3 regions of the Devosia sp. LjRoot16 genome follow, and region 1 is predicted to be linked to each of the others. Evidence: predicted binding sites of a transcription regulator. Region 1 holds the regulator's gene; each other region holds the start of a gene.
The links. The regulator PhoB, encoded in region 1, activates phosphate uptake and scavenging genes when phosphate is short. The targets are predictions, from matches to a motif close to TGTCATNNANCTGTCAT.
Positions count from the first base shown of each region.

Region 2: the regulator PhoB is predicted to act here: its motif matches at 3,565-3,581, upstream of ACSQ23_RS16510 (esterase-like activity of phytase family protein).
Region 3: the regulator PhoB is predicted to act here: its motif matches at 5,019-5,035, upstream of phnC (phosphonate ABC transporter ATP-binding protein).

Region 1 is NZ_CAXUPH020000001.1:128,307-138,011, forward strand. Features, by position in the region: gene ACSQ23_RS00620 (aldo/keto reductase) at 1-170, opposite strand, end outside; gene ACSQ23_RS00625 (ThuA domain-containing protein) at 155-796, opposite strand; gene ACSQ23_RS00630 (amidase) at 961-2,442, shown strand; gene phoB (phosphate regulon transcriptional regulator PhoB) at 2,490-3,191, opposite strand; gene phoU (phosphate signaling complex protein PhoU) at 3,291-3,986, opposite strand; gene pstB (phosphate ABC transporter ATP-binding protein PstB) at 4,005-4,814, opposite strand; gene pstA (phosphate ABC transporter permease PstA) at 4,836-6,155, opposite strand; gene pstC (phosphate ABC transporter permease subunit PstC) at 6,152-7,621, opposite strand; gene ACSQ23_RS00660 (PstS family phosphate ABC transporter substrate-binding protein) at 7,721-8,743, opposite strand; gene ACSQ23_RS00665 (ATP-binding protein) at 8,953-9,705, opposite strand, start outside.
Region 2 is NZ_CAXUPH020000003.1:422,850-432,554, reverse strand. Features, by position in the region: gene ACSQ23_RS16525 (hypothetical protein) at 97-537, opposite strand; gene ACSQ23_RS16520 (thiol-disulfide oxidoreductase DCC family protein) at 614-1,072, opposite strand; gene ACSQ23_RS16515 (ATP-dependent helicase) at 1,069-3,474, opposite strand; gene ACSQ23_RS16510 (esterase-like activity of phytase family protein) at 3,638-5,797, shown strand; gene ilvD (dihydroxy-acid dehydratase) at 6,326-8,050, shown strand; gene ACSQ23_RS16500 (tetratricopeptide repeat protein) at 8,136-8,882, shown strand; gene ACSQ23_RS16495 (hypothetical protein) at 8,995-9,225, shown strand; gene ACSQ23_RS16490 (hypothetical protein) at 9,417-9,617, opposite strand; gene xth (exodeoxyribonuclease III) at 9,621-9,705, opposite strand, start outside.
Region 3 is NZ_CAXUPH020000001.1:2,107,870-2,117,574, forward strand. Features, by position in the region: gene phnH (phosphonate C-P lyase system protein PhnH) at 1-490, shown strand, start outside; gene ACSQ23_RS10040 (carbon-phosphorus lyase complex subunit PhnI) at 494-1,711, shown strand; gene ACSQ23_RS10045 (alpha-D-ribose 1-methylphosphonate 5-phosphate C-P-lyase PhnJ) at 1,708-2,586, shown strand; gene phnK (phosphonate C-P lyase system protein PhnK) at 2,583-3,374, shown strand; gene phnL (phosphonate C-P lyase system protein PhnL) at 3,541-4,245, shown strand; gene ACSQ23_RS10060 (acetyltransferase) at 4,242-4,850, shown strand; gene phnC (phosphonate ABC transporter ATP-binding protein) at 5,106-5,978, shown strand; gene phnD (phosphonate ABC transporter substrate-binding protein) at 6,071-6,979, shown strand; gene phnE (phosphonate ABC transporter, permease protein PhnE) at 7,048-8,025, shown strand; gene phnE (phosphonate ABC transporter, permease protein PhnE) at 8,025-9,374, shown strand; gene ACSQ23_RS10085 (ABC transporter ATP-binding protein) at 9,637-9,705, opposite strand, start outside.

The DNA.
Region 1 (9,705 bases):
GTGTCGAAATAGCGGATACCGGCATCCCAGGCGGCCTCAAGCACTTCGCGGGCCCCGGCATCGGTCGGTGCCCGCCGGAGGTCGCCGAGCGGCGCGCCGCCGAAGCCGATGCGGCTGATCTCGAGGCCGGTCGCGCCGACCGGACGGGAGGGGATCAGCGGGCCGCCCATAGCAGCCCCCGGTGCAGGATGGTCTTGATCTCGGGCTTGTCTAGCTCGGCCGGCTTGTGGCCGAGCGCCGTGTAAAAGACGCGACCGCGGCCATAAGCGGACTTGTAGACTACCGGCATCTCGGCGCCCTTCTTCCAGAAGGCGTGCTCGCCCGAGAAAGTGGTGGTGGCGAGCACCTCAACGGTGGGGTCGACATGCATGTAGTACTGCTCCGAGGTGTGCTCGAAGCTCTTGATGCCCGCCATGATCGGGTCGTCCGTCACCTTGGGGTCGACCTGGTAGCTGATGATATCGCCCGGGTGGGTGGCGAAGGTGCAGCCGCCGAGAAAGCGGATCCGTGCATTGCCCTGGAAGCTGGTGGCGAGGCCGTGGTGGAAAGCAGCAAGGCCGGTCCCGGCTTCGACGGCGGCGCAGAAGCGGATGGAGTTCTCGCGGTCGAGCTCGCCGCCGGTGATCTGCGGCACGATCAGGTCGTAGGAGCCGACACTTTCGCCACCGAGCGCCGTGTAGTCGCCGGTGACATCGACCTCAAAACCCTCGCCCTCGAGGATTTCGCGCACGATATGCGCGCCTTTTTCGGGCTCGTGCAGCTCGAGCCCGCCCCATACGACCAATGCTGTCTTCATAGTCCGCTTCCCTCGCCGCTGACCGGCGGGAGACCTGAACAAAAGCAGCGGGTTAAGGCAAGCGGGAATTGGTATGGTAGGCGCCCGCTGCCCCGTCGAACGGTGCATTGTGCGGGGCGCGCTTCCTGTCGAGTATCCCCCTCAACAACAAGCGGGGGGCAAACATGCCGACAAGCGACTTTTCCTATCTGAGCGCCACCGAACTGGCGCGGCGGATTCGCCAGCGCGAAGTGTCGCCGGTCGAGCTCATGGAGGCGACCATCAGCCGGATCGAGGCGCGCAACCCGAGCCTCAATGCGCTGATCTATCTCGGCTTCGACGATGCGCGGCGCGAGGCGAAAACAGCCGAGGCGGCGGTGATGAGCGGTGCGACGTTGCCGCCGCTGCACGGGGTACCCGCAGCGATCAAGGACCTGTTCGATTTCAAGCCCGGCTGGCCGACGACCTTCGGCGGGGTGCGGGCGCTCAAGGACAATATCGCGCAGTTCCACTGCCCGTTCGCCGAGCGGATCGAAAAGGGCGGCGCAATCCTCGTGGGCAAGACCAATGCCCCGGTGATGGGGTTGCGCGGGGTGACCGACAACTACCTGTTCGGGGCGACCAATAACCCGTTCGATACCACACGCAACCCGGGCGGTTCATCGGGCGGCAGCGCGGCGATCGTCGCCGACGGCTTGGTGTCGATCGCCGAGGGCACCGATGCCGGCGGCTCGATCCGCATCCCGGCAGCCTGGTGCGGAGTCTATGGTTACAAGCCGGCTTTCGGGCGCGTGCCGGTGGTGATGCGACCCAACGCCTTTGCCGGCGACCTGCCCTATGTGTTCGAGGGGCCGATCACCCGCACGGTGGAAGATGCGGCGCTGGCGATGAGTGTGCTCGGCGGGTACGATCCGCGCGACCCGCTGAGCCTTAGCGAGACGGTCGACTATCTCGGTGCGCTGAAGCAATCGATCAAGGGTTTCCGGATCGGCTACAGCCCCAACCTCGATGTGTTCCCGGTCGATCCGCGGGTGGCGGAAACGGTACAGCGGGCCGTCGCGGCGTTCAGCGAAGCCGGCGCGCACGTCGAAGAGATCAAGCTCGGCATCCGCTATTCGCAGCGCGAACTGAGCGAGCTCTGGCTGCGGCTGATGATGCCATTGAACATGGGGACACTGGAGGCGGTAAAGGCGGGCGGGCTCGACCTTCTGGCGGACCACCGCGGCGACTTCCCGCCGGAGTACCTGCACTGGATCGAAAGCTACGGGCAGACGATGACGGCAGCCGACCTCCGACGCGACCAGGCCATGCGGTCGGAGATTTACGACGCGTTCCAGGCCGCGTTCGCCACCTATGACCTGGTGATCACCCCGACGGTTGCCGCGCTGCCGGTGAAGAACGAGGTTGGTGGCAATACGCACGGGCCGCGCGAGGTGAACGGCGAGGCGGTCGACCAGGGGATCGGCTGGTGCCTCACCTACCCGCTCAACTTCACCGGGCATCCGGCTGCGTCGATCCCGGCCGGACTGGTGGATGGGCTGCCGGTCGGCATGCAGATCATCGGCCGGCGTTATGCCGATGCCGATGTGCTGGCGGCCAGCGCGACGTTCGAGCGGCTGCGGCCGTGGGCGGACAGTTATCGGATCTGCGCGGAGCGGGTGATTTAGGGGGCTCCACATCAGAGCGTGGGGCACCCCCACCCTTGATGTGGCGTTCAGCTGACCGCCGCAAACCGCTCGTCAAACGCATAGCCGGCGCCGCGGACGGTGCGGATCGGGTCGGCGTCGCGGTGGCGGTTGATCGCCTTGCGCAGGCGCCCGACATGCACGTCGACGGTGCGCTCGTCGACATAGACGTCGTTGCCCCATACGCCATCGAGCAGCTGCTCGCGGGAGTAGACGCGGCCGGGGTGGCGCATCAGGTATTCGAGCAGGCGGTATTCGGTGGGGCCGAGATGCACCTCGCGGCCGCCGCGCCGGACGCGGTGGCTGGTGCGATCGAGCTCGAGGTCGCCGGCCTTCAGCACCGCGGTGACGAGCTGCGGGCTCGAACGGCGGAGCAGCGCGTTGATGCGGGCCAGCAGCTCGGGGATCGAGAACGGCTTCACCACATAATCGTCGGCGCCGGTGGCAAGGCCGCGGACGCGTTCTTCTTCCTCGCCGCGGGCGGTGATCATGATGATCGGGGTGCGCGCGGTTTCCTCGCGTGAGCGCCAGCGGCGGCAGAGTTCGATGCCGGAAAGGCCCGGCAACATCCAGTCGAGCAGGATCAGATCCGGAACGCCGTCACGGATGCGCTCCACCGCCTCGTCGCCCGAGGCGGCAGTGGCGACCCGGAAGCCTTCGGCTTCGAGGTTGTAGCGCAGCAGGACGGCCAGATCGGCTTCGTCTTCGACGATCAGGATGGTGGCTGACATCGGATCACCCCTAGAGCGCTTTCAGGAAAGCTACGGACCTGAAAGCTCTGTAAATCAAAGGCTTAGACCTTCGCCGTCGCAATGAGACGGCGAAGGGACTTAGCGCGGCTGGCGCTGCTGTTCCTCGGCGCCGAGGTGGCGACCGGTTTCGAGGTAATAGGCAGCTTCGGCGATGTTGGTCGCATGGTCGCCGACGCGCTCGAGGCTCTTGGTGCAGAACAGCAGGTGCGTGCACTGCGTGATGTTGCGCGGATCTTCCATCATATAGGTGAGGAGTTCGCGGAACAGCGAGTTGTACATCGCGTCGACTTCGTCATCGCGGCTGCAGACCTCGACGGCCGCAGCAGAGTCGCGGTTGAGGTAGGCATCGATGGCACTCTTCAGCTGCCGCGCCACCAGTTCCTTCATGTGCTTGACGCCATTGTAGAATTTTGGCGCGAGACCGAGGGACTCGATCTGCATGGCGCGCTTGGCCAACTGCTTGGCCATATCACCGGTGCGCTCGAGGTCATTGGCGACCTGGATCGAGGTCACCACCATGCGCAGGTCCGCCGCCATCGGCTGGCGGCGCGCAATGATCGACACCGCCGCGTCATTGATGCGCTGCTGCATCTCGTCGATCTTCTTGTCGAACAGGCGCACGTCCTGGGCCTGCTTGTGATCGAGCTTGAGCAAGGCGACAGCCGACTCGGTGATGGCCTGTTCGACCATGCCACCCATCTCGGAAATTGCCTTGTTGAGGTTGGTGAGTTCGTCCTCGTAAGAGGAAACGATGTGCTCGTTGAGCGATGCCATTCTCGAGTTCCTCTCGGGTCAGCCGATACGGCCGGTAATGTAGTCCTGCGTCTGCTTGTTCTTGGGATTGGTGAAGATGTCCTCGGTCTTGCCTTCCTCGATGAGCTTACCGAGGTGGAAGAACGCGGTCTTCTGGCTGACGCGGGCGGCCTGCTGCATGGAGTGGGTGACGATGACGATGGTGAAGTTCTCACGCAGTTCGTCGATCAGTTCCTCGATGACGGCGGTGGCGATCGGATCGAGCGCCGAGCAGGGCTCGTCCATCAGCAGCACTTCGGGCTTGGTGGCGATGGCGCGAGCGATGCAGAGGCGCTGCTGCTGACCACCGGAAAGGCCGGTGCCCGGCTCCTGCAGGCGGTCCTTCACTTCGTTCCACAGGCCAGCGCGGCGCAGCGAGGAGTGCACGATCTCATCGAGGTCGGCCTTGTTGCGGGCAATGCCGTGGATCTTGGGGCCGTAGGCGACGTTCTCGTAGATCGACTTGGGGAACGGATTGGGCTTCTGGAACACCATGCCGACGCGGGCACGCAGTTCCACCACGTCGATCGACGGGTCGTAGATATCGTCCTCGTCGAGGTTGATCTTGCCGGTGACGCGGCAGCCGTCGATGGTGTCGTTCATGCGGTTGAGCGAACGGAGAAATGTCGACTTGCCGCAGCCCGAAGGGCCGATCAGCGAGGTGACGTTGAACTGTTCGATCTTCAGGTTGACGTCGAACAGCGCCTGTTTGGCTCCATAGAACACCCCGACATTCTCGCCGGTCATCTTCGGCAGGGCGTTAGGACGCGAGACGGGAGCGGCAAGGGTCGCAGCAGATTCGAGGGACATGTCGGTCATCCAGGTCAGGGGTTACCAGCGGCGCTCGAAGCGGCGGCGGAGGAGAATGGCGGCGAGGTTCATCAGGGCGAGGAACAGCAGCAGCACGATGATGGCGCCCGAGGTGCGCTCGACGAAGGCGCGCTCGGCCTCGTTGGCCCACATGTAGATCTGCACGGGCAAAGCGGTCGCCGGATCGAGCGGCGTCGTCGGGCGGTCGGCGACGAAGGCCACCATGCCGATGAGCAGCAGCGGCGCGGTTTCACCCAGGGCACGGGCGAGGCCGATAATGGTGCCAGTAAGGATGCCCGGGGTGGCGAGCGGCAGCACGTGATCGAACACCATCTGCATCTTCGAGGCACCGATGCCCAGCGCAGCCGAACGGATCGAGGGCGGCACCGAGCGCAGCGCGGCGCGGGTGGCGATGATGATGGTGGGCAGGGTCATCAGCGTGAGGACCAGGCCGCCGACGATCGGCGCCGAACGCGGCATACCGAAGAAGTTGATGAACACCGCCAGCCCGAGCAGGCCGAAGACGATCGAGGGCACCGCCGCGAGGTTGTTGATGTTCACCTCGATGAAGTCGGTGAAGCGGTTCTTCTTGGCGAACTCCTCGAGATAGATCGAGGCGGCAACGCCGATGGGGAGCGCGCAGAGCAGCACGATTGCCATCATGTAGAGCGAGCCGACGAGCGCCACGCCGAGCCCGGCGGTCTCGGGGCGGCTGGAGGCGCCGAAAGTGAGCAGGCCCCAGTTGAACGGCGTCGAGATGGCGCCTTCCTGTTTCAGCTGATCGAGCCAGGCGACCTGCTGGTCGGAGACCTTGCGCTTATCCTGGGGCACCGTGAGATCGATCTGGCCCTTGTTGGCGCTGTCGATATCGGCGGCGGCGAGCAGGGTGACGTTGCGGGTGGTGCCGATCACCGAGGGGTCGGCGACGACGATCTCGCGCAGCGTCGAGCGCGAACCATCGGAGACGAACTTGGCGATGTCGCGCATTGCCGCCTTGTCGTCGGTCGAGACGCCGAGCGCCTTGGCCACGGCGTTGCGGGCGATGATCGGGTAGTTGGCGGAGACGAGGACGCGCGGGTTGGTGGCGCGCTCGTTGTCCTTGTCGATGATCGAGGCAGAGAACTCGACCGGCACGGTGATCGCGGTCTGGACGAAGGCGGTGTAACCTTTCGAAAAGATCGAAACCAGCAGGATGGCAAGGAAGCCGAGGCCGATGATGATGGCCACGATGCCATAGAGGCGGAAACGGAACTCGGCGGCGTGGCGGCGCCTCAGGCCGAAATCACGACGGGCCGAAGCCGCGGTGGCCACAGTGGCGTGGGGCAAGGCTGCGTCGGTCATTCATACTGCTCCCGATACTTGCGCACGATGTAGAGCGCGTAGACGTTCATGCCGAGCGTCAGCGTGAAGAGGGTGAGGCCGAGGGCGAAGGCAACCAGGGTCTGCGGCGAGTTGAACTCGAGGTCGCCGGTGAGCTGGTTGACGATCTTGACCGTGATGGTGGTCATCGCCTCGAACGGGTTGAAGTTGATGCGGGCGGCGACACCCGCGGCGAGCACCACGATCATGGTTTCGCCGATGGCGCGCGAGGCGGTGAGCAGCAGCGCGCCGACGATGCCGGGGAGCGCGGCCGGCAGGATCACCTTGCGGATGGTCTCCGACCGGGTGGCGCCAAGCGCCAGCGAGCCGTCACGCATGGCGCGGGGCACGGCGGTGATCACGTCATCGGAGAGCGAGGAGACCACCGGGATCAGCATCACGCCCATGACGATGCCGGCGGTGAACACCGACTGCGCCTGGATGAAGGAGAAGCCACCGGCGAGCGCGGCCGAAAGATCGCGGAAGAACGGCCCGAGCGTCACCACGGCGAAGATGCCGTAGACGATGGTGGGGATGCCCGCGAGCAGTTCGAGCAGCGGCTTGACCGTCGAGCGCACCCGGTTCGAGGCGTATTCGCCCATATAGACGGCGGCCATCAGACCGACCGGCACGGCGAACAGCATCGAGACCAGGGCGATGTAGAGCGTACCCATGAGCAGCGGGATCAGGCCGAACTGGCCCTCGCTGCCGCTGGAGCCGGCTGCGGCGAAACGCGGATCCCAGACGGTGCCGAAGAAGAAGGTCAGCGGGTTGACGTCGGAGAAGAAGTGGATGGTCTCGCCCAGCATCGACAGGATAATGCCGACAGTGGTGAGGACGGCGACCGTCGAGGCAGCCAGCAGCGACCACAGCACCACCCGTTCGACCTGGTTGCGGGCCCTGAGGCGCAGCCGGATGCGGGAATAGGCGAAGGCAGCGCCGGCGAGCGCCAGCAGCAGTGTCAGGCCCTGGCCGATCAGCTTGTGGACGCCGGCATCGGCATTCACGCCGGCGGCGAGCGGCACCATGTAGTCCTCGCCGCTCTCGGCAAGGCTGATGCCCGCGGACGTCGCCATGTCGCGGAGCGCCGCATAGGAGGTCGGAACATTGGCGCCCGACAGATCAAGCTGGGTCAGTGCGTTCGACGCATTGCGGACAATGCCGATGGAAAGGCTGGCGGCTGCCGGGTCGGCGATGTGGGCCGTGACCTCTGAGCGGATGCGGCTATCGAGCAGGCCGGCCGAGATGGAGCTGACAACGAGAAAGACCAGCAGCGCCGGGACGGTGGCGAAGATGAAGGCGAGCCAGCCGTGATAGGTCGGCAGCGAGTGCGCGACTTCCTTGGACCGGTCGGTGCCGTCGCGCTGCACGCGGGCGCGCTGGGCGGCGAAGAAATAGGCCAAGGCACCAATGGCCAGAACGATTGCAACTACCCAGCCTGCTGACATGACGCCTCACTTGCCCCGGTTAGACCGCCACTACGGGCGGGTAGACCCGCTATGCGGGGAGACGGCGCGGGCCCATGGAGCCCGCGCCGAGACGTCGTATCAGAGAGCCGTACCGGCTTCGAACTTGGCGCGGATCTCTTCGCGCTCCGCATCGGGAGCCGCCACGAGGCCATACTGAGCGAGCGGCGAGTCCGGCCCGATCATGTCGTCAGAGATGAAGAAGTCGACATATTCCTTGAGGCCCGGGATGACGCCGATGTGCGCCTTCTTGACGTAGAAGAACAGCGGACGGCTGACCGGGTATTCACCCGACGAGATGGTCTCGGTCGAGGGGACGACGCCACCGACGGTCGCAACCTTCAGCTTGTCGGCATTGTTCTCGTAGAAGGCGAGGCCGAAGACGCCGACGCCGGTCTTGTTGCTGTCGATGCGCGCCAGGGTCTCGGTGTAGTCGCCATCGATGTCGACGGCCTTGCCGTCCTTGCGGATGGCGATGCAGGCCTTGGCAACGGCATCGTCAGCCACGCCAGCGGCCTTCAGGGCGTCCTTGTCGCAGCCGGCGTCGAGGAGCTTGGTCTCGAACACTTCGCGGGTGCCGTGCTTCTCGCCCGGGATGTAGGCAGCGATATCCCACTCTGGGAACGCCGCGTTCACTTCCGACCACTTGGTGTAGGGGTTGTCGACGAGCTTGCCGTCAACCACGACCTGGGCGGCGAGAGCCTTGTAGATGTCGGCGGGCTGGATGGCGAAATCCGGGCCGGCGATGTCGGTGGCGAAGACGATGCCGTCATAGCCGATCTTGACTTCCTCGACGTCGGCGACGCCGTTGGTCTTGCAGGTCTCGAGCTCTTCGGCCTTCATCGGACGCGAGGAGTTCGCGATGTCGATCTTGTCTTCGCCGACGCCTTCACAGAACTGCTTGATGCCAGCGCCCGAACCACCGGACTCGACGACCGGGGTCTTGAAGTCCGGGAAGGCCTCGCCGAACGACTCGGCGACGATCTTGGCATAGGGGAGAACGGTGGACGAACCGGCGACCTGGACCTGGTCGCGCGCCGCGGCGGCACCAAGGCCAGCGGCAAGCGCGATAACCGCGGCGCTCGCGAAAACTGCAATCTTCATGATGATGTTCCCTTTCGGAAGGATCGGCCCTTTCAGGCCAGTCGACGGTCCCGGTTCCTCCGGCCGCCCTGTCTGCAAGGCGGAACCTAGGGGCGTTGTCACAAGGTTTTATGACACTGGGATTGCATTTCTGTGACAGCCTAGATCGTTGATCTATAAGCGCTATTCCCTGGAACCGAGATTGCGGCCTGTGGAAAGCCGGGCAACTGTCATTTTCTGAGCAGCACGTCGACGCGAGTGCCCTGCCCCGGCTGGCTCTTGATGGTCAGTACGCCGTGATGGCGGGTAACGATGTGCTTGACGATGGCGAGGCCGAGGCCGGTGCCCTTCTTCTTGCGGCTGGTATCGGCATCGACGCGATAGAAGCGTTCGGTGAGGCGCGGCACGTGCTCGGCGGCGACCCCAACGCCGTGATCGACTACCGAGACGATGGCATCGAAATCGCGACGACCGGCATCGGGCGACAGCGTAATGTCGATGGTATCCCCGTCGGCACCGTACTTGATGGCGTTGTCGATGAGGTTCTCGAACACCTCGTAGAGCTCGTCGCGATCGCCGCTGACGGTGACCGGTTCATCCGGCGCCTGCACCCTGAGCTTGGTGTCGGTATCTTCGGCGAGCTTGTTGAGGCCCTCGGCCACTTCGCGCAGCAACGCGCCCAGTTCGACCGGAGCGGTGGGCCGCATGTGCTGGCGCATCTCGATGCGGCTCAGCGACAGGAGATCCTCGATCAGCTTGGCCATACGGGCGGCCTGGCCGCGCATCAGCCCGAGGAAGCGCTCGCGGGCTTCCTTGTCGTTGGCGGCGGGGCCGAGCAGCGTATCGATGAAACCGACCAGCGACGTCAGCGGCGTGCGGAGCTCATGGCTGGCATTGGCGATGAAATCGGTGCGCAGCATCTCGAGGCGCTTTTCCTCGGTCTGGCTCTGCAGGGTGATGACCAGCACGCCATCATTGAGCGG
Region 2 (9,705 bases), on a different contig from region 1:
CTGGGATGACATCGTGGGTGGGGTGGTCGCAGTGGGTCAGCTCGAACAGCGCCTGCCGACCAGCCACGTCTGTGAAGCGCTCCAGCTACAAGCGGTTCAGATCTGCACTGCGAAGTCCGATAGCCGCCACTGGCCGCTGCTGAGCGTCAGGGTGATGACCAGGCTCGCCTCGCCGCTCGCGAACACGGCCGGACACTTCCAGCGGCTCCAGCCGCTCCAGTTCTCGATCTGCATGCCCTCCATCACGCAGGCCCGAGTGGACTGCATCGCGCCGAGGACCTGCAGGTAGCGGGTGCTGTCGTACTGCCCCTTGGCATGGGCGGTGACGAACTCGGTGGTCGCCAGCGGGTCGAATGTCGCGCGGCCCCAGTCTGCCGATAGCGAAGCCACAACCTTGTCAGCCGCCGCGCGGGACTGGCCGACCTGCTGGTCCATGGAGGTGAAGAGGCTGACCGCCGCCCAGATGAGACCGACGATCACGACAGCGGCGACGACGATGATGATCGTCCTGAGGCCGCTCAAGGTCTTGGTTTTCATTGGTCCAGCCCACGGCATCGCCTACGCCCCCTGCAGCGAAACTCACCATCTGCTTAGCCGCCTTCTGCTCCAACGGCTAGGCAAGGAAGCGGTCGCGCTCGTCGGGCGCCGGCAGGTGGCAGGTATCGCGCCGGCCGAAGAGCTTCATGCGGTGGCGGGCGATCCAGAAATAGAGGCCATCGCGAACGGAGCGGGGCAGGGCGCCGGCTGCCGCGCCCGTCGACCACGGCAGGCCAAGCCGACGCCCGATCTCGATCACCGCATCGGATGCGAACCGCGGCAGGCCGTCGGCCAAGACGATGAAGGTCTCGTAGTTTTGCGGGTCGAGGCCATAGTGCCGGTAGATCGAGGTGCCCAGCTCGCTCTGGGCGGCGATGAAGCGAAACGCCCTGTTGTGATCATGGCGGAGTACGAACTGCACGGCGCTGGAACAGAGCCCGCAATAACCATCGTAGATCATCACCGGATGATCGTCCGCGAACGCGACGACGCCTTTATCGTGCCGATAGCTGTAGGCCGCGTGCCCGGTGCTCACGGCTTCTGTACGAAGCTTTCGAGCACTTTCTTGCGGCCGGCCTTCTCGAACTCGATGGTCAGCTTGTTGCCTTCGATCTGCTCGATCCGGCCATAGCCGAACTTCAGATGGAAGACGCGCTCGCCGACATCGTATTTCGAGCCGCGGCCGTCATCGACCGAGCGGGCGACGAGGTCGCCATCGATGGTCACCGGGCCAGCTGATTTGCGGGACGAGGCCTGGGCGCGGGCGCGCTGCCAGCCCGGGGTCTCGTAAAGCGAATCGAACGGGTCGCGAGTATCGAAGCGCCCGCCCGCCGTGCGGCCGCCATAGCCGTAGCCGCCATAGGCCGAGCCGGTGTCCTTCACCTCGACCGCCGCCGCCGGCAGTTCGTCGAGGAAGCGCGACGGGATCGCCGATTGCCAGAGGCCATGCGTCAGCCGGTTCTGCGCCACGGAGACGCGCAGGCGCTTACGGGCCCGGGTCAGGCCGACATAGGCGAGCCGGCGCTCCTCCTCGAGCCCGGCGCGGCCGCTCTCGTCGAGGGTGCGCTGGCTGGGGAACAGGCCTTCCTCCCAGCCGGGGAGGAACACGGTTTCGAACTCCAGACCCTTGGCGGAGTGGAGCGTCATGATCGACACGGCGTCGTCGGCTTCGCCGGTATCGCGGTCCATCACCAGCGAGACGTGCTCGAGGAAGCCGCCGAGCGAGTCGAACTCCTCCATCGAGTTGACCAGTTCCTTCAGGTTTTCCAGCCGGCCCTCGGCCTCGGCGGATTTGTCGTTCTGCCACATCTCGGTGTAGCCCGACTCGTCGAGCACCTGGCGGGCGAGATCGGCATGCGAGGTGTGGCGGCGGACGATGCCGGGCGCCAGCTCTTCGGTCTCGACGGCGTCTTCCGGGGGCACGGCTTGCGCCCGCTGCGCCCAATCGTCGAACTGATCCATCAGCTGGCGCAGTGTGGTGCGCTGCTTGGGCTTCAGCTCCTCAGTCTCTACGAGCGTGCGCACCGCGGTGGTCAGCGAAGTGCCCTGGCGGCGCGCCGCGTCGTAGAGAATCTGCAGGGTGGAATCGCCCAGCCCGCGCTTCGGCGTATTGACGATGCGCTCGAAGGCGAGGTCGTCGTTGGGATTAGACACCAGCCGCAGATAGGCCAGCGCGTCGCGGATTTCCTTGCGCTCATAAAAGCGCGGGCCGCCGATGACGCGGTAGTTGAGGCCGAGCGTGATGAAGCGCTCTTCGAAGGCGCGCATCTGGTGCGAAGCCCGCACCAGGATGGCCATCGAGTTCAACGCGTCGCCCTGGCGCTGGAACTGCTCGATTTCTTCCCCGACCTGCCGGGCCTCCTCGTCGGAGTCCCATACCGAGGTGACCATCACCAGCTCGCCCGGCTCGCCGACATCGGTCTGCAGGGTCTTGCCCAGCCGGCTCTCATTGTTGGCGATGAGGTGCGAGGCGGCCTTCAGGATGTTGGAGGTCGAGCGGTAGTTGCGCTCGAGCCGGATTACCTTGGCGCCCGGAAAATCCTTCTCGAAGCGCAGGATGTTGTCGACCTCGGCGCCGCGCCAGCCATAGATCGACTGGTCGTCGTCACCGACGACGCAAAGGTTGGCCTCCGACGCCGGCTTGCCCTGCGCCAAGAGGCGCAGCCATAGGTACTGGGCGACGTTCGAATCCTGGTACTCGTCGACGAGGATGTACTTGAACTTCCGGTGGTAGTCGGCGAGCACATCCGGGTTCTCGCGGAACAGCTTGATGCAGAGCAGCAGCAGGTCACCGAAATCGGTGGCGTTCAGCGTCTTCAGTCGATCCTGGTACTGCTGGTAGAGTTCGGGGATCCGGCCGTTGGCGAAGGCCGAGCGGTCGGCCATCGATACGTCGCCGGGCAACTGGCCGCGGTTCTTCCAGTTGTCCATCATCCCGGCGAACTGGCGGGCCGGCCAGCGCTTTTCGTCGATGTTGGCGGCTTCCAGCAGCTGCTTGATCAGCCGGATCTGGTCGTCGGTATCGAGAATGGTGAAATCCGAGCGCAGCCCGACCAGTTCGGCGTGCCGGCGCAAGAGCCGCGCGCCGATCGAGTGGAAAGTGCCGAGCCACGGCATGCCTTCGACACCCGCGCCGACCAAGGCGCCGATGCGCTCCTTCATCTCGCGGGCGGCCTTGTTGGTGAAGGTTACCGACAGGATCTCGGACGGCCAGGCCTTTTTGGAATTGAGGATGTGGGCGATGCGGGTGGTCAGCACCCGGGTCTTGCCGGTGCCGGCGCCGGCGAGCACCAGCAGCGGGCCCTCGGTGGTCAGCACCGCGTCGCGCTGCTCCTCGTTGAGGCCCTTCAGGTAGTCGGGCGCCGCCGCTCCCCGGCCAAACTGGCTGGTGATCGAGCCCGCCTGCGGGCGGTCGAGGCGCTGCGGTTCTGCTGCCATCAGGGGAAACGACGAATCCTGTTTCGTTCTCATCGCTAGATATAGGCAGTACAGGGCCCGATGTATATGCGGCGGGGCCTGTCACAGATCTGTCACCCCATTGTCATGTCGCCGTTGCGCGGCGTGCCTAAGCCGAAGCCCTCGATTTTCAGGGGCGCCAGCAATGCAGTTCAAATCCATTCTCCTCGGCCTCACCGCCGGCCTTCTCGCCACCTCGGCCTATGCCGCGCCGGTATTCAACCGGATCGCCAGCTTCCCGGTCGAACTGAACAACCCCGAAGCCAAGGCGACCTCGTCCGAAATCATCACTGCCTCGGAAGACGGCCTGACGCTGGTCTATTCCGACAGCCCGGCCGGCGGCATCGGCTTCATCGACATCACCGACGCCAAGGCCCCGAAGGCCGCCGGCTTCCTGTCGCTCGAGGGCGAGCCGACCTCGGTCACCATCATCGGCAACAAGGTCTATGCCGCGGTCAACACGTCGGAGAGCAAGGTCAACCCGTCGGGCAAGCTGGTGGTCGTCGACCTCGCCAGCAAGGCGATCGAGGCGAGCGTCGATCTCGGCGGCCAGCCGGACTCGATCACCCACAACGCCGCCGGCACGCTGATCGCCATCGCGATCGAGAACGAGCGCGATGAAGAGATCAACGACGGCGCCATCCCGCAGCTGCCGTCGGGCTACCTCGTGCTCCTCTCGCTCACCGGTGGGGCGCTCGATCCGGAAAGCCTCGCCAAGGTCGAGCTGGCCGGCCTTGCCGGCATCGCGCCGGAAGATGCCGAGGCCGAGTTCGTCTCGATCAACGGTCTCGATGAAGTCGCGGTGACGCTGCAGGAAAACAACGAGATCGTCATCATCGACGGCAAGACCGGGGCGGTGAAGTCGCACTTCTCGGCCGGCGCCGTCAGCCTCGAAGGCATCGATACCAAGAAGGACGGCGCGCTCAAGTTCACCGGCAAGCTGGAAGACGTGGCCCGTGAGCCCGACGCGGTGAAGTGGCTCGACGACAACCGCCTGGTCGTTGCCAACGAAGGCGATTGGAACGGCGGCTCGCGCAGCTTCACCATCTTCAACAAGGATGGCAGCGTCGCCTATGAGAGCGGCCCGTCGATGGAACTCGAAGCGGTCCGCATCGGCCACTATCCCGACGCACGCAACAAGAAGGGCGTCGAGCCCGAGGGCCTCGAGGCCGCGACGTTCGGCGAGGACAAGCTGTTCTTCGTCGCCCAGGAACGTTCCTCGCTCGTGGCCGTCTACAAGGATACGGGCGCCGAGCCCGAGTATCTGCAGTCGCTGCCGTCCGGCATTTCCCCTGAGGGCCTCGTTGCCATCCCCTCGCGTAACCTCCTGGCTACGGCCAACGAGGTCGACCTGCGTGAAGATGGGCTCGCCGGTTCGCACGTCATGCTCTACGAGCGCACCGAAGGCGAAGCCGCCTATCCGCAGCTGATCTCCGACCTCGACGCGGACGGCCACCCGATCGGCTGGGCCGCCATCTCGGGCGCCGTGGGCGATGCCGAAAAGCCGGGGATCCTCTACGCCGTCAGCGACAGCGTGCTTTCGGCGCAGCCGGCGATCTACGAAATCGACGCCACTGCCAAGCCGGCCAGGATCGTCAAGAAGACCGTCATCACCCGTGGTGGCGACGCGGCACAGAAGCTGGATCTCGAGGGCATCACGCTCGATGGCGAAGGCGGCTTCTGGGTGGCCTCGGAAGGCCGCAGCGACCGCCTGACGCCGCATGCGCTCTATCGCGTCGATGCCGATGGCAAGATCACCGAGGAGGTGGCGTTCCCCGAGGCGCTGCTGCCCAATGAGATCCGCTACGGCGCCGAGGGCGTCACCAAGGTTGGAGACACCCTGTGGGTGGCGATCCAGCGCGAGTGGAAGGATGATCCGGCGGGGCAGGTGAAGCTCTTGGGCTACGACACCAAGGAGAAGACCTGGTCGGCGGTCCGCTATCCGCTCGAAGCCGCGGCTGAAGGCGCCTGGAACGGCCTCTCCGAAATCACCGCACACGGCGACTACGTCTACATCGTCGAGCGCGACAACCAGATCGCGCTCAAGGCGGCGCTGAAGAAGCTCTACCGCGTGCCGGTCTCGGCTCTCGTCGGCGCTGAAATCGGTGGCGAGTTGCCGGTGGTCACCAAGGAGGAAGTCCGCGACTTCATTCCCGACCTCGCGTCCAACAACGGCTATGTCGTCGACAAGGTCGAGAGCTTCGCCATCGGCGCCGACGGCACCGGCTATGTCATCACCGACAATGACGGGGTCGCCGACTCCTCGGGCGAGACCTTCTTCTGGTCGGTTGGCACCATCCAGTAACCAGACAGCCTCCTGCTTGCGGGGCTCAGGGGCCGGTCCGAAAGGGCCGGCCCCGCTTGGTTTTGGGGGGGAACGTACTCCTCACAGCTAACGCCAGTGCGCGGGGCACCTCCACCCTTGATCCCTCCCCACAAGGGGAGGGAGACGCAAGAGCTGAGACGGTGCAGCTATCGCCTCCCTCCCCCTTGTGGGGAGGGATCAAGGGTGGGGGTGGCCGTAGCTACGATGCCCGCCTTGCCGCCATCCTGAACGCCCGCTGTATCGTTCGTGACGTTTTTGCAACAGCAAGGTTGAATCCCGATTTCGCCGCTTAGCGGTCAACGTTTTGCTGAGGATCGCCGCCACAATGTGACCCTAAAAGAAGCAGAGGACAAATCTCGGACGGGCAGCGACGAATGCGGAAGCCATTTGCTTTCGTACCGAACCATTCGTGTGCTCCCCGCCCTTGTGCCTTGTCAGGCCGAACCGCATAAACGGCGCCTTCTGAGGGGCGCCGGAGAACACCGGCCGGACAAGCGGGACCAGGAAATGGCATCGAACTACGTCGATAAATCGCGTCTTCCCAGCAGGCATGTGACAGAGGGTCCGGAGCGCGCTCCGCACCGCTCCTATCTTTACGCCATGGGCTTGACCACCGAGCAGATTCACCAGCCGCTCGTCGGCGTGGCGACGGCCTGGAACGAGGCGGCGCCGTGCAATATTTCGCTTGGTCGCCAGGCGCAGGCCGTGAAGAAAGGCGTCGCCGCCAACCACGGCACGCCGCGTGAATTCACCACCATCACCGTCACCGACGGCATCGCCATGGGCCATGCCGGCATGAAGTCGTCGCTGGCCTCGCGCGATGTGATCGCCGACTCGGTCGAATTGACGATGCGCGGCCATTCCTATGACGCGCTGGTCGCCATGGCCGGCTGCGACAAGTCGTTGCCCGGCATGATGATGGCGATGATCCGGCTCAACGTGCCGTCGATCTTCATCTATGGCGGCTCGATCCTGCCGGGCCGCTTCCGCGGCCGCGACGTCGTGGTGCAGGACCTGTTCGAGGCGGTCGGCCTCCACTCGGTCGGCAAGATGGACGACGAAACCCTCGACGAGCTCGAGCGCGTCGCCTGTCCGTCGGCCGGCTCCTGCGGCGGCCAGTACACGGCCAACACCATGGCCATGGTGGCCGAAGCAATCGGGCTTGCATTGCCGTATAGTTGCGGCGCTCCGGCCCCGTACGAAATTCGTGATGCGCTCTGCGCCGTGGCTGGCGAGCAGGTGATGGAACTGCTCAAGGTGCAGCTCCGTCCGCGCGACATCGTCACCCGCAAGGCGTTCGAGAACGCCGCCATGACCGTCGCCGCCACTGGCGGTTCGACCAATGCCGCGCTGCATCTGCCGGCAATGGCGCACGAGGCAGGCATCGACTTCGACCTGTTCGATGTCGGCGAGATCTTCAAGAAGACCCCGTACATCGGCGACCTGAAGCCGGGCGGCAAATACGTCGCCAAGGACCTGTTTGAAGCCGGCGGTATCCCGCTGGTGATGAAGGCGCTGCTCGAAGGCGGGTACCTGCATGGCGACTGCATGACAGTCACCGGCAAGACCATTGCCGAGAACCTCGAGAAGGTGAAGTTCAACACCGAGCAGGACGTGATCCGTTCGACCTCGAACCCGATCTCGCCCACCGGCGGTGTGGTGTCGCTGCGCGGCAACCTCGCTCCGGATGGCGCCATTGTGAAGGTCGCGGGTTTGAAGAACCTGCGTTTCGTCGGCCCGGCGCGCGTCTTCGACACCGAAGAGAAGTGCTTCGAGGCGGTCGAGAAGCGGACCTACAAGGAAGGCGACGTGCTCGTCATCCGCTACGAAGGTCCGAAGGGCGGCCCCGGCATGCGTGAAATGCTGTCGACCACGGCAGCGCTCTACGGCCAGGGCATGGGCGACAAGGTTGCGCTCATCACCGATGGTCGCTTCTCCGGCGCCACCCGCGGCTTCTGCATCGGCCATGTCGGCCCGGAAGCAGCGATTGGCGGCCCCATCGCCCACATTCAGGACGGCGACATCATCACCCTCGACGCCACGACCGGCGAGATCTCGGTCAACGTGTCGGAGGAAGAGTTTGCCCGGCGCAAGACGAGCTGGGCCCCGCGCGAGACCGAGTATGGCTCGGGCGCGATCTGGAAGTATGCCCAGCTGGTGGGACCGGCGCGTTACGGCGCGCTGACCAACCCCGGCGCCAAGGGCGAAAAGGAGCAGTATGCGGACATTTAGGGCAGGAGCCCTTGTTTCCGTTGCGTTTTGGGCTGCGCTCGCGATTGCGGGCGTAGCCACCCCTGCTGCCGCCCAGGTGAGTGGCGTGCTGCCCTCGCTGCCGGCTGCCCCCGAGACGGCCGCCGATGCGGCGCTGGCCATGGCCAACCAGCTCGACGGGGCAGGGGGCGGCATCTCCAGCGCCGACCTGATTGCCGCGCTCGAGGATGCGGCGCTGGCCGGCCAGCCGATGGCGCTGTTCCAGCTCGGGCTGATGTATGAAAGCGGCGAAGGCGTCGACAAGGATCCGGTCAAGGCATTCGGCTATTTCAGCCAGATCGCCGACGAGCATGCCGATACCGCCCCCAAGGGCGTCGAAGCCGATATCGTGGCGCAGTCGTTCCTCAAGATCGGTGAGTATTACCGCCAGGGCCTGCCGGAAGCCGGCATCCCGAAGAACGAAGCCTATTCCAACAAGCTGATCATGCACGCTGCGTCCTACTTCGGCGACGCCGATGCGCAGTACAAGGTCGGCGAGCTCTATCTTGACGACGCCGAGCTCGGCGACAACCCGCTGCAGAGCGCCCGCTGGCTCAACCTCGCGGCCCGCAAGGGCCATGCCGGGGCGCAGGCCAAGCTCGGGAGCATGCTGTTCAACGGCCAGGGCATCGATGCCGATCCGGTCGAGGGCCTGATGTGGCTCACCGTCGCCTCGCGCCGCGCCGCGGGCACGGTCGATGACGGCTGGATCCATGACCTGCTCACCAACGCGATGTCCGTCGCGACGCCCGAGCAGCGGAAGCATGCCGTCGAGCTCGCCGACTCGCTCGGCACCCGCTTCGGCGGGCTGTAAGCCATCACGGCGTGAGGGGAGTGGGCCTCACGGCCTAGCTGACAGCCCCGTTCAGCAGCAGTTCAGCCGCAAACTGGCAACCATCGGGACAGTTAGCCCGTTGGTGTCCATCATGCGTCTGCCGATCATTCTCGCCCTCATCGTCGTCATCACGCTGCCCAAGGATGTCCGCGGGTTCGTGGATGATGTTTCGGCCCAAGCCCGCGTCGCGACGGCCTCGATCAGCCACTTCCTCGATCGCAACAGGGATGATGGCACCGTCAAGGTTGCCGAGGCGAGCATCAGCAACGTGCTGAAGACCAAGCACGACACGGCCAAGAACTCGGTCGGCAATATCCGCTAGTTTGATGCAACCGCGTGGAGGTTGGGCTGGATCTGACCCTGCCCACCGGCTGTCATCCCAGCGAAAGCTGGGACCCATGGCGAGGGCTTTGCCCTCGTCCGGCATCCACTTGCACTGCGGCGAGTTGGGTCCCTGCTTTCGCTGGGATGACATCGAGTGGGCGGAGCAAACTGTACCCAATCGCGAGAGGGCTAGTTTGCATCCTCACCAGCGACCTTCACCAGCATCAGCGCCGATGCCTTTGCCAGCGCCAGGTCACGCCGATCGCTGAGATCGACCTCGAACCGCTCGCAGAGTCGCTGATACACCGGAAAGAGCGGGTCGGCCCGATAGCGCGCCTCCATCCTGCTGACGGTGGCTTCGATCTCCGCCAGACCCGGTACGCTCGCCATGGCTCAGAACGCGAAGTAGCCTACCACCGGCACATGGTCGCTCGGCTTGTCCTTGCCGCGCTCGGCGGCATGCACCACTGCGTCCTCC
Region 3 (9,705 bases), 2.0 Mb from region 1:
GTCGATCGCGTCCGATGCGCTGCCGCCGGCGCCGTTGACGCCGGAGCTTGGCGCCGTGGCGCTGACGCTGTGCGACCACGATACGCTGGTGTGGCTCGACCCGGTACTCGCCGCCAATGAGGCAGTGGTGGCCTGGCTGGCCTTCCACTGCGGCGCGCCGCTGACCTCAGATATCGGCGCGGCGGCGTTCGCGCTGGTGAGCGACGTGGCACTGCTGCCGGCGCTCGATCGCTTTGGGCAGGGGACTGACGAGTACCCGGATCGCTCGACCACGGTCGTCCTCGCTGTCGGCGCCGGGACCCGAGCCGTGACCCTCAAAGGGCCGGGGATCAAGGACCAGTTCAGCACCGAGCTGCCGCTGCCCGGCGGCGATTTCATCGAGCAGTGGGCGGAGAACCGCACCCGCTTCCCCCGCGGCGTCGATTTGCTGCTGGTTCGTTCTGGCACGGTGGTCGGCCTGCCGCGCACCACCCGTATTTCGGAGGCTTGAGCCATGTATGTTGCCGTCAAAGGCGGTGAGGCCGCCATTGCCAATGCTCACCGGCTGCTCGCCGATCGCCGTCGCGGCGATCGCTCGGTGCCGGCGCTGCGCCTCGACCAGATCATCGAACAGCTCGGCCTCGCGGTCGATCGCGCCATGGGCGAGGGTTCGCTCTATGACCGCGAGCTGGCGGCGCTGGCCATCATTCAGTCGCGCGGCGACCTGATCGAGGCGATCTTCCTGGTGCGCGCCTATCGCACCACGCTGCCGCGTTTCGGCTATTCGAAGCCGATCGACACTGCGGCGATGAAGATCGAGCGCCGCGTTTCGGCGACGTTCAAGGATCTGCCGGGTGGCCAACTACTCGGACCGACCTTCGACTATACGCACCGCCTGCTCGACCCCAGCATTGCCGAGGGCGCTGCGGTCGATGAAGCCATGGCGCGCGCCAGCGCAGACGAGCCGGCGCCGCGGGTCACTGACCTGCTCGATCACCAGGGGCTGATCGAGCCCGACGTGTCCGAAGTGCAGGAGGAGATCGGCGATCTCACCCGCGAACCGCTGGAGTTCCCGCTGAACCGTGATCGGCGCCTGCAGGCGCTGGCCCGCGGTGACGAAGGGTTCCTCTTGGCGCTCGGCTACTCGACGCAGCGCGGCTATGGCCGCTCGCATCCGTTCGTCGGCGAGATCCGCATCGGCGAGGTCGAGGTGGAGCTCGATATTCCGGAGCTCGGCTTCGCGGTGAACCTCGGGCGTATCCGGGTCACCGAGTGCCAGATGGTCAACAAGTTCAAGGGCAATGCCAAGGTGCCGCCGCAGTTCACCCGCGGTTACGGGCTGGTGTTCGGTCAGGCCGAACGCAAAGCCATGGCGATGTCGCTGGTCGATCGCTCGCTGCGCGCCGCCGAGCTCGGCGAGGACGTGAACCATCCGGCACAGGACGAGGAATTCGTCATCTCGCACTCCGACAACGTGCAATCGACCGGTTTCGTCGAGCACCTGAAGCTGCCGCACTATGTCGATTTTCAGGGCGAGCTCGGGCTGCTGCGCGAGATGCGCGCCGAGCACGATGTTCACGCACCGGCCGGCACCCTCCCCCTCGCGGCGAGGGTTGGGGAGGGGGGAGCCCCAGGCTCCGAGCGTGTGGCTCCCCCCCTCCCAGCCTCCCCCGCAAGGGGGGAGGTGCCCGGAAGCATCGAAGACACGTCACCCGCGGAGGCGGCAGAATGAATATCGCCAAATACAACTTCGCCTATCTCGACGAGCAGACCAAGCGGATGATCCGCCGGGCTATTCTCAAAGCCATCGCGGTGCCGGGTTACCAGGTGCCGTTCGCCAGCCGCGAGATGCCGATGCCGTATGGCTGGGGCACTGGCGGGGTGCAGGTTACCGCCTCGATCATTGGGCCCAATGACGTGCTGAAGGTCATCGACCAGGGTGCCGACGACACCACCAATGCGGTGTCGATCCGTGCCTTCTTCGCCAAGGTCGCTCAGGTGGAGGTGACCACCCATACCGAAGAGGCGACGATCATCCAGACCCGCCACCGTATCCCGGAAGCCAAGCTCACCGAGGGGCAGGTGCTGGTCTACCAGGTGCCGATCCCCGAGCCATTGCGCTTCCTCGAGCCGCGCGAGACCGAAACGCGGAAGATGCATGCGCTCGAGGAATACGGGCTGATGCATGTGAAGCTCTATGAGGATATCGCCAAGCATGGCCGCATCGCCACGACCTACGCCTATCCGGTGAAGGTCGAGGGCCGCTACGTGATGGACCCTTCGCCGACGCCGAAGTTCGACAACCCCAAAATGCACATGTCGGAAGCGCTGCAGCTGTTCGGCGCCGGGCGCGAGAAGCGCATCTACGCAGTACCGCCCTATACCGAAGTGGTGAGCCTCGATTTCGAGGATCATCCGTTCGAGATCCAGCATTTCGAGGAGCCGTGCGCGCTGTGCGGCGCCACCGGGGTCTATCTCGACGAGGTCATCCTCGATGACAAGGGCGGGCACATGTTCGTCTGCTCCGACACCGACAATTGCGAGGATCGCCGCGAGCACGGCCACCGCGGCAAGCTCGCCGGCCACGCCCTGGAGGCAGCAGAATGAACACCAGAGTCTCAGCCAGCGAGCCGCTGCTTCGGGTCGACCGGCTCAGCAAGTTCTACGGCAGCCGGATGGGCTGCGCCGATGTGTCGTTCGAGCTGTGGCCGGGCGAAGTGCTGGCCATTGTCGGGGAATCCGGCTCGGGCAAGACGACGCTGCTCAACTGTCTCTCGACCCGGCTGGAGCCGACCTCCGGCCTTGCCGAGTACCGGATGCGTGACGAGGTGTGGCGCAATCTCTACGACCTCAGCGAGGCCGAGCGGCGCTTCCTGATGCGCACCGACTGGGGTTTCGTGCACCAGAACCCGGCGGATGGGCTGCGGATGACCGTGTCGGCTGGCGCCAATGTCGGCGAGCGGATGATGGCGGTTGGGGACCGGCACTATGGCCGGATCCGCTCGACGGCCATCGAATGGCTCGGTCGCGTCGAGATCGCCGAGGACCGGGTCGATGACGAACCGCGCGCCTTTTCCGGCGGCATGCGGCAGCGGCTGCAGATCGCCCGCAACCTCGTTACCCATCCGCGTCTGGTCTTCATGGACGAGCCGACCGGCGGGCTCGACGTCTCGGTGCAGGCGCGCCTGCTCGACCTGATCCGCGGCCTCGTCGCCGATCTGGGGCTCTCGGCCATCATCGTCACGCATGACCTGGCGGTGGCGCGGCTGTTGTCGCACCGCATGATGGTGATGAAGGACGGCCACGTGATCGAGCAGGGCCTCACCGACCGGGTGCTGGACGACCCGCGCGAGCCGTATACGCAGCTGCTCGTGTCGTCGATTTTGCAGGTGTGACCGTGACGCCGGAGCGCGCGGCCACCCCCACCCTCATTCCCTCCCCACAAGGGGGAGGGAGGCGCAGGGGCCGCTTCATCGGGGGCGTTGATAGTGCAGTCGTCTCCCTCCCCCTTGTGGGGAGGGATCAAGGGTGGGGGTGGCCCCACGCACCGGAGTCTAACAAATGACCGCCCTGCTTTCAGTCTCAGACGTCGCAAAGTCCTTCACCATGCACCTGCGCGACGGCATCGTGCTGCCGGTGGTCTCCGGTGTCGGGTTCACCGTCAATGCCGGCGAGTGCGTGGTGCTTGGCGGGCCCTCGGGGGCGGGTAAATCGAGCCTGCTCAAGATGGTCTATGGCAATTACGGCGTCGATGCCGGGTCGATCGCGCTGCTCCATCACGGCCAGCCTGTCGATCTCGCCACGGCGAGCCCGCGTACCGTGCTCGACCTGCGCCGCGACACCATCGGCTATGTCAGCCAGTTCCTCCGCACCGTGCCGCGGGTGACCACGGTCGATGTGGTGGCGGAACCACTGGTGAGCCGTGGCGTCTCCCGGGATGAGGCCACGGCGAGGGCGCGCGAACTGCTGGCGCGGCTCAACCTGCCCGAGCGGCTGTGGTCGTTGCCGCCGGCGACCTTCTCGGGTGGCGAACAGCAGCGGGTGAACATCGCCCGTGGCTTCATCACCCCGCATCCCGTGCTGCTGCTGGACGAGCCGACGGCCTCGCTCGATGCCACCAACCGCGCCGTGGTGGTGGAGATGATTGCCGAAAAGAAGCGAGCCGGTGTGGCGCTGCTCGGCATTTTCCATGACGAAGAGGTCCGTGCTCAGGTTGCCGACCGCATCGTCGACGTCACCCTGTTCGCCGCAAGGAAAGCCGCATGAAGCTCTCGGAGGCGCCTGTCATCGATCCGACCGCCCGGGTCAAGGAGTCCGTCCTCGGCAAGTACACCGAGGTCGGCGCACACTGCCACGTCAACCGCTCGAGCCTGGGGGACTACTCCTACTGCGTCGAGGGCACGCAGATCGCCTATGCCGAGATCGGCAAGTTCGCCAACATCGCGGCCAATGTGCGCATCTATGCCAGCAAGCACCCGATGCAGCGCGCCTCGCTGCATCACTTCACCTACCGCTCGAGCTGGTACTTTGAGGGCGAAGCCGATGACGCGGCGTTCTTCGAGTGGCGGGCCGAGAACGGCATCGAGATCGGCCATGACACCTGGATCGGCCACGGCGCGGTGATCATGCCGGGCGTCAAGGTCGGGCATGGGGCAATCATTGGCTCGAACGCGGTGGTGACCAAGGACGTCGCCAACTTCGCCATTGCCGTCGGCGTGCCGGCCAAGCCGATCCGCCAGCGCTTCCCCGGCCCGATCGCCGATCGCCTTCTGGCACTGGGCTGGTGGGACTGGAGCCACGACAAGCTGCATCAGGCGCTGCCGGATTTCCGTGCGCTGGAGATCGAAGCCTTCCTCGAAAAGTACGAGTAAACTGCTCGTACCCCACACACCGGTCATTGCCGCGAAAGCGGGAATCTCTGTTCTGGTGCGCGACAGGACGCTCCACAAACCGAGGTTCCCGCTTTCGCGGCAATGACCCGGTGATGGAAAGGCGTGATCAGAGAGGGGGTTAGCCCCCTGCGACAGGCGCTTTTCCACTGTCATCAAGACGTCACCCAACCTTCACGCACGCTTCGTGTAGCCGCCTTACGAGTTGGCCCCGTCGATTGGACGGGGTTTGTGCGCATGCTGAAGATTTCCAAGGTTACACGTCGCTTCGGCGCCAAGGTGGCGGTCGACAACGTCAACCTCGAAATCCCCGCCGGTCAGATGGTCGGCGTCATCGGTCGTTCCGGCGCCGGCAAATCCACCCTGCTCAGGATGATCAACCGGCTGATCGATGTCAGCGAAGGCAGCGTCGAGTTCGGCGGCCTCGAAGTTTCGTCGCTGCGCGGGCAGTCGTTGCGTGACTGGCAGCGCGACTGCGCCATGATTTTCCAGCAGTTCAACCTGGTGCCGCGCCTCGACGTCATCACCAACGTGATGCTCGGCCGGCTCAACCGCCGCAACACCATCATGAGCCTCCTCCAGATCTTCTCCGAGGAAGAGCAACTGCTGGCGCTCAGGGCGCTGGAGCGGCTCGATATCGCCCAGACCGCCAGCCAGTGGGCGCAGACGTTGTCGGGTGGCCAGCAGCAGCGCGTCGCCATTGCCCGCGCCCTGATGCAGGAGCCCAAGGTGATCCTCGCCGACGAGCCGATCGCCTCGCTCGATCCGCGCAACGCCAAGATCGTCATGGACTCGCTGCAGGCGATCAATGAAGAGCAGGGGATCACGGTGATCACCAACCTCCACACCCTCGATACCGCCCGCGCCTATTGCGAGCGGATCATCGGCATGTCGGCCGGCCGCGTGGTGTTCGATGGCACGCCCGAGCAACTGACCACCGAGGTGGCGCGTGAGCTCTATGGCGCCGATGGCCTCGAAGAAGCCTTCTCGGAGGAAATGACCTCGACCAGCCTCGAGGCCATCGTCCCCAAGAGGAAAAAGAAGAAGCACGCCGAGTTGCCGGCGGGCGCCCTCGAGGCCCCGCTCGCTTCGGCCGGCCTGCCTAACTGAGATTTCAGAGTTTCCGCTCCTGCCGGTCAGCCGCCTGCTTGCGCGGCGCGACAGGTGGCGGAAAGCCAATCGCGTCACCAAAGGAGACTTCCATGTCCGCGATCCGTAACGTCCTGATGGCGAGCATCGCCCTCACCATGACCAGCACTGCGTTCGCGCAGGATGTCTCGGTCCTCCGCATCGGTCTCGATGGTTCCGAGAACGAAGCCGACCAGATCCGCAAGACCGAATGCGTCGCCGAGGGCCTGAAGGTCGCGACCGGCGTGCCGGAAGTGCAGATCTTCCCGTCGCCCGACTATAACGGGGTGATCCAGGGCCTGCTCGGCGGCACCATCGACATCGCCTCGATGGGCGCTTCGTCCTATGCCGCCATCGTGCTGCAGGACCCGGCCGCAGTCGATCCGATCCTGACCACTGCCGGCGCCGACGGCTCGACCGGCTACTACTCACTGCTGGTTGCCCGCAAGGACAAGGGCTACACCAAGCTCGCCGACCTCAAGGGCAAGAAGCTCGGCTTCGCCGACCCGGATTCGACCTCGGGCTACCTCGTGCCGAACGTCTCGCTGCCGGCCGATATCGGCGGTCCGGTGGCCGAGTTCTTCGGCGAGACCGGCTTCGGCGGCGGCCATGAGAACCTGGTTCTCGGCGTGCTCGACGGCACCTGGGATGCCGGCACCACCTTCGGTTCGGGCGTCGGCGAATGGGCCGAGGGCTACACCACCGGTAACCTCCACACCATGGTCGAGAAGGGCATCCTCGACACCGACGATATCGTCGAGCTGTGGCGTTCGCCGCAGATCCCGAACGGCCCGCTGATGGTCTCCAACAAGCTGCCGGAAGATCTCAAGGCCAAGATCCAGGCGTTCTTCCTCGAGCTGCCGGCCAAGGACCTCGCCTGCTTCCAGGGCTTCACCGGCGGCGAAAACACCGCCTATGTCGAAGTCGAGCCGGCCTTCTACGACACCATCGTAGCCGCCCGTAAGTCCGTGATCGGCGACTGATCCAACACCCAATGAATGGAAACGGCGGTACCCCAGAGGTGCCGCCGTTTCGACATCAGGAGCAGGGCATGGCGCATATCGCGCACGATCCAGCCGGCGGCATCAGCGACGCGACCCGGACAGTCTACGGTCACTATCGCCAGCAGATCCGCACCCGGCGCGTCTATTCCATCATCGCACTGGTGGTGTTTGCCATCGTGCTGGCCCTGTCGCTCAACTTCGCCAACGCGGCGAACTCGGGCAAGTTCTTCGAGCGGCTGCCCTACCTGTTAGATTTTCTCCGCAGCTTCGTACCGAACGATCCGCTGGAAATTTTCCGGGCGATGTTCGACCAGCCTTCGCCCTATGCCGACGGCTCGATGAAGTATGATTTCACCTCGCAGCGGATGTATTTCACCGACACGCTGTATGTGCCGCATTTCATCTACGAGCTGATGGTCACGGTGAACATCGCGATCGTCTCGACCATCATCGGCGGTGGCCTGGCGTTTTGCCTCTGCTTTTTTGCCGCCACCAACCTCGTCGGCGCCGGCGCTGTGCGCTTCGTGGTGCGGCGGATCATGGAAATTCTCCGCGCCTTCCCCGAGATCGTCATTGCGGGCCTGCTCACCGCCATCCTCTCGATCGGGCCGATCGCGGCGATCTTCGCGGTGTCGCTCCATACCATAGGGGCGCTCGGAAAGCTGTTCTTCGAAGTGGTCGAGAATGCCGACATGAAGCCCGATGAGGGGCTGCGGGCGGTCGGCGCCACCTGGCTCGAGCGGGTGCGTTTCGGCATGCTGCCGCAGGTGCTGCCGAATTTCGTCTCCTATACATTGCTGCGCACCGAGATCAACGTGCGCGCCTCGACCATTATCGGCGCGGTGGGCGGCGGCGGCATCGGCGAGGCGTTCCGCCTGTCGATCGGCAACAACCATGCCGCCAAGACCTACGCCATCATCATCCTGCTGCTGGTCACCATCATCGCCGTTGATCAGTTCTCGGGCTGGCTGCGGCGCCGGCTGGTCGGCAACCAGGCCTTCGAATTCGGACGGGGAGCAGCGTGATGTCGAACGGGCTCACAATGGACGCGGGCGACCGCGCCCGGCTGAAAGCTACCCATGCCGCCGTGCTGCACAAGCCGTGGTGGCAGCGCTGGGCGCTGCTGATCGGGCTCGTCGTCACGGTGCTCTATCTCGGCTTCTGCTACGCCTTCTTCAATGTCGGTCCGGCCTTCGAGAACGGCAAATGGGACCGCGCAGCGCTCTACCTGCAGGACTGGTATTCGTGGCGGGCGCAGCCGCGGCTGAAGGTTGCCGACGGCAAGGTCACCGCCACCTGGTCGAGCCGCGGGCAGTATCCTAGGGATGCCCGAATAGACTGGCTGACGCCGCACGAGGATGGCTCGATGACGGTGATCTTCGGCGGCGCGGGCGACCGGCTGGAGGTGACGCCGAACCTGGTGGTCGCCTATGTCGGCAGCGTACCGCATGAGATTGCCATCGGCACCGACAGCGTCACGGCCCCGGCCGATGCGCCGCGCGCGGTGCAGCAGGACGGCAGCAAGGTGATCGTCGACTACGGCTTTGCCGGGCAGGCGGAGGTGCGCACCAACCAGGTCTATGTGCAGCGCCGCTTCCTCGGCTGGGCCAATTTCTGGTTCGATACGCACTCGGCCTATTGGGGGCGTAACCCGCTCGAGGTGATTCAGCTGATGTTCAGCACCGAGCGGATCGATCCGGCGCGCTCGAACTTCGATACGGCGGTGAAGGATTTCCTCGGCAATGGCGTCTGGCAGCACGGCGACATTCTGTCGAAGCTCCTGCAGACACTGGTGATGGCGTTTGTCGGTACGCTCCTCGCAACGCTGTTCGCTTTTCCGCTGGCCTTCATCGCGGCGCGCAACATCACGCGGTCGCGGCCGGTGAACTGGGTGATGAAGCGGGGTTTCGACTTCCTGCGCTCGATCGACATGCTGATCTGGGCGCTGTTCTTCACCCGCGGCTTCGGCCCCGGGCCGATCCCGGGGATCGCAGCGATCTTCTTCACCGACGCCGGGGCGCTGGGCAAGGTCTATGCCGAGGCGCTGGAGAATGTCGACGATCGGCAGCGCGAGGGCGTCAAGTCGGTGGGGGCATCGCCGACCGTGGTCAACCGCTTCGGCGTGGTGCCGCAGGTGCTGCCGGTGTTCATCTCGCAGTCGCTGTATTTCTGGGAGAGCAACACCCGCTCGGCCACGGTGATCGGCGCCGTGGGTGCGGGCGGTATCGGGCTGAAACTGCTCGAGGCGATGGGCACCAATTCCGACTGGGACAAAGTGGCTTATATGGTGCTGCTGATCCTGATGGTGGTGTTTGTGTTCGACAACCTGTCGAACGCATTGCGCTCGCGGCTGATCGGGCAGCGGGGGCACTAGGTCGGCTTGCTGCGTGGGGCCCACCCCCACCCAGCTTCGCTACGGCTTCGCCTAGCTGCGCTACCCTCCCCACAAGGGGGAGGGAGACGATAGAGCCGAAGCTTTCAGTCGGGTCTCCCTCCCCTTGATGGGGAGGGTAGCGCAGCTGGCCGCGTCAGCGGCCTAGCGTAGCTGGGTGGGGTGGGGCCTCACCCTCTGGACAAACAAAAAGGCCGCCGTGGTTTCCCACGGCGGCCTTCGTCATTTTATTCAGCGGCAGCGCTTAGTTGACGCGCTTGCCGTCCTTGTCGAACAGGTGGACGACGCTCAGGTCCGGCGCCACCTTGATCTT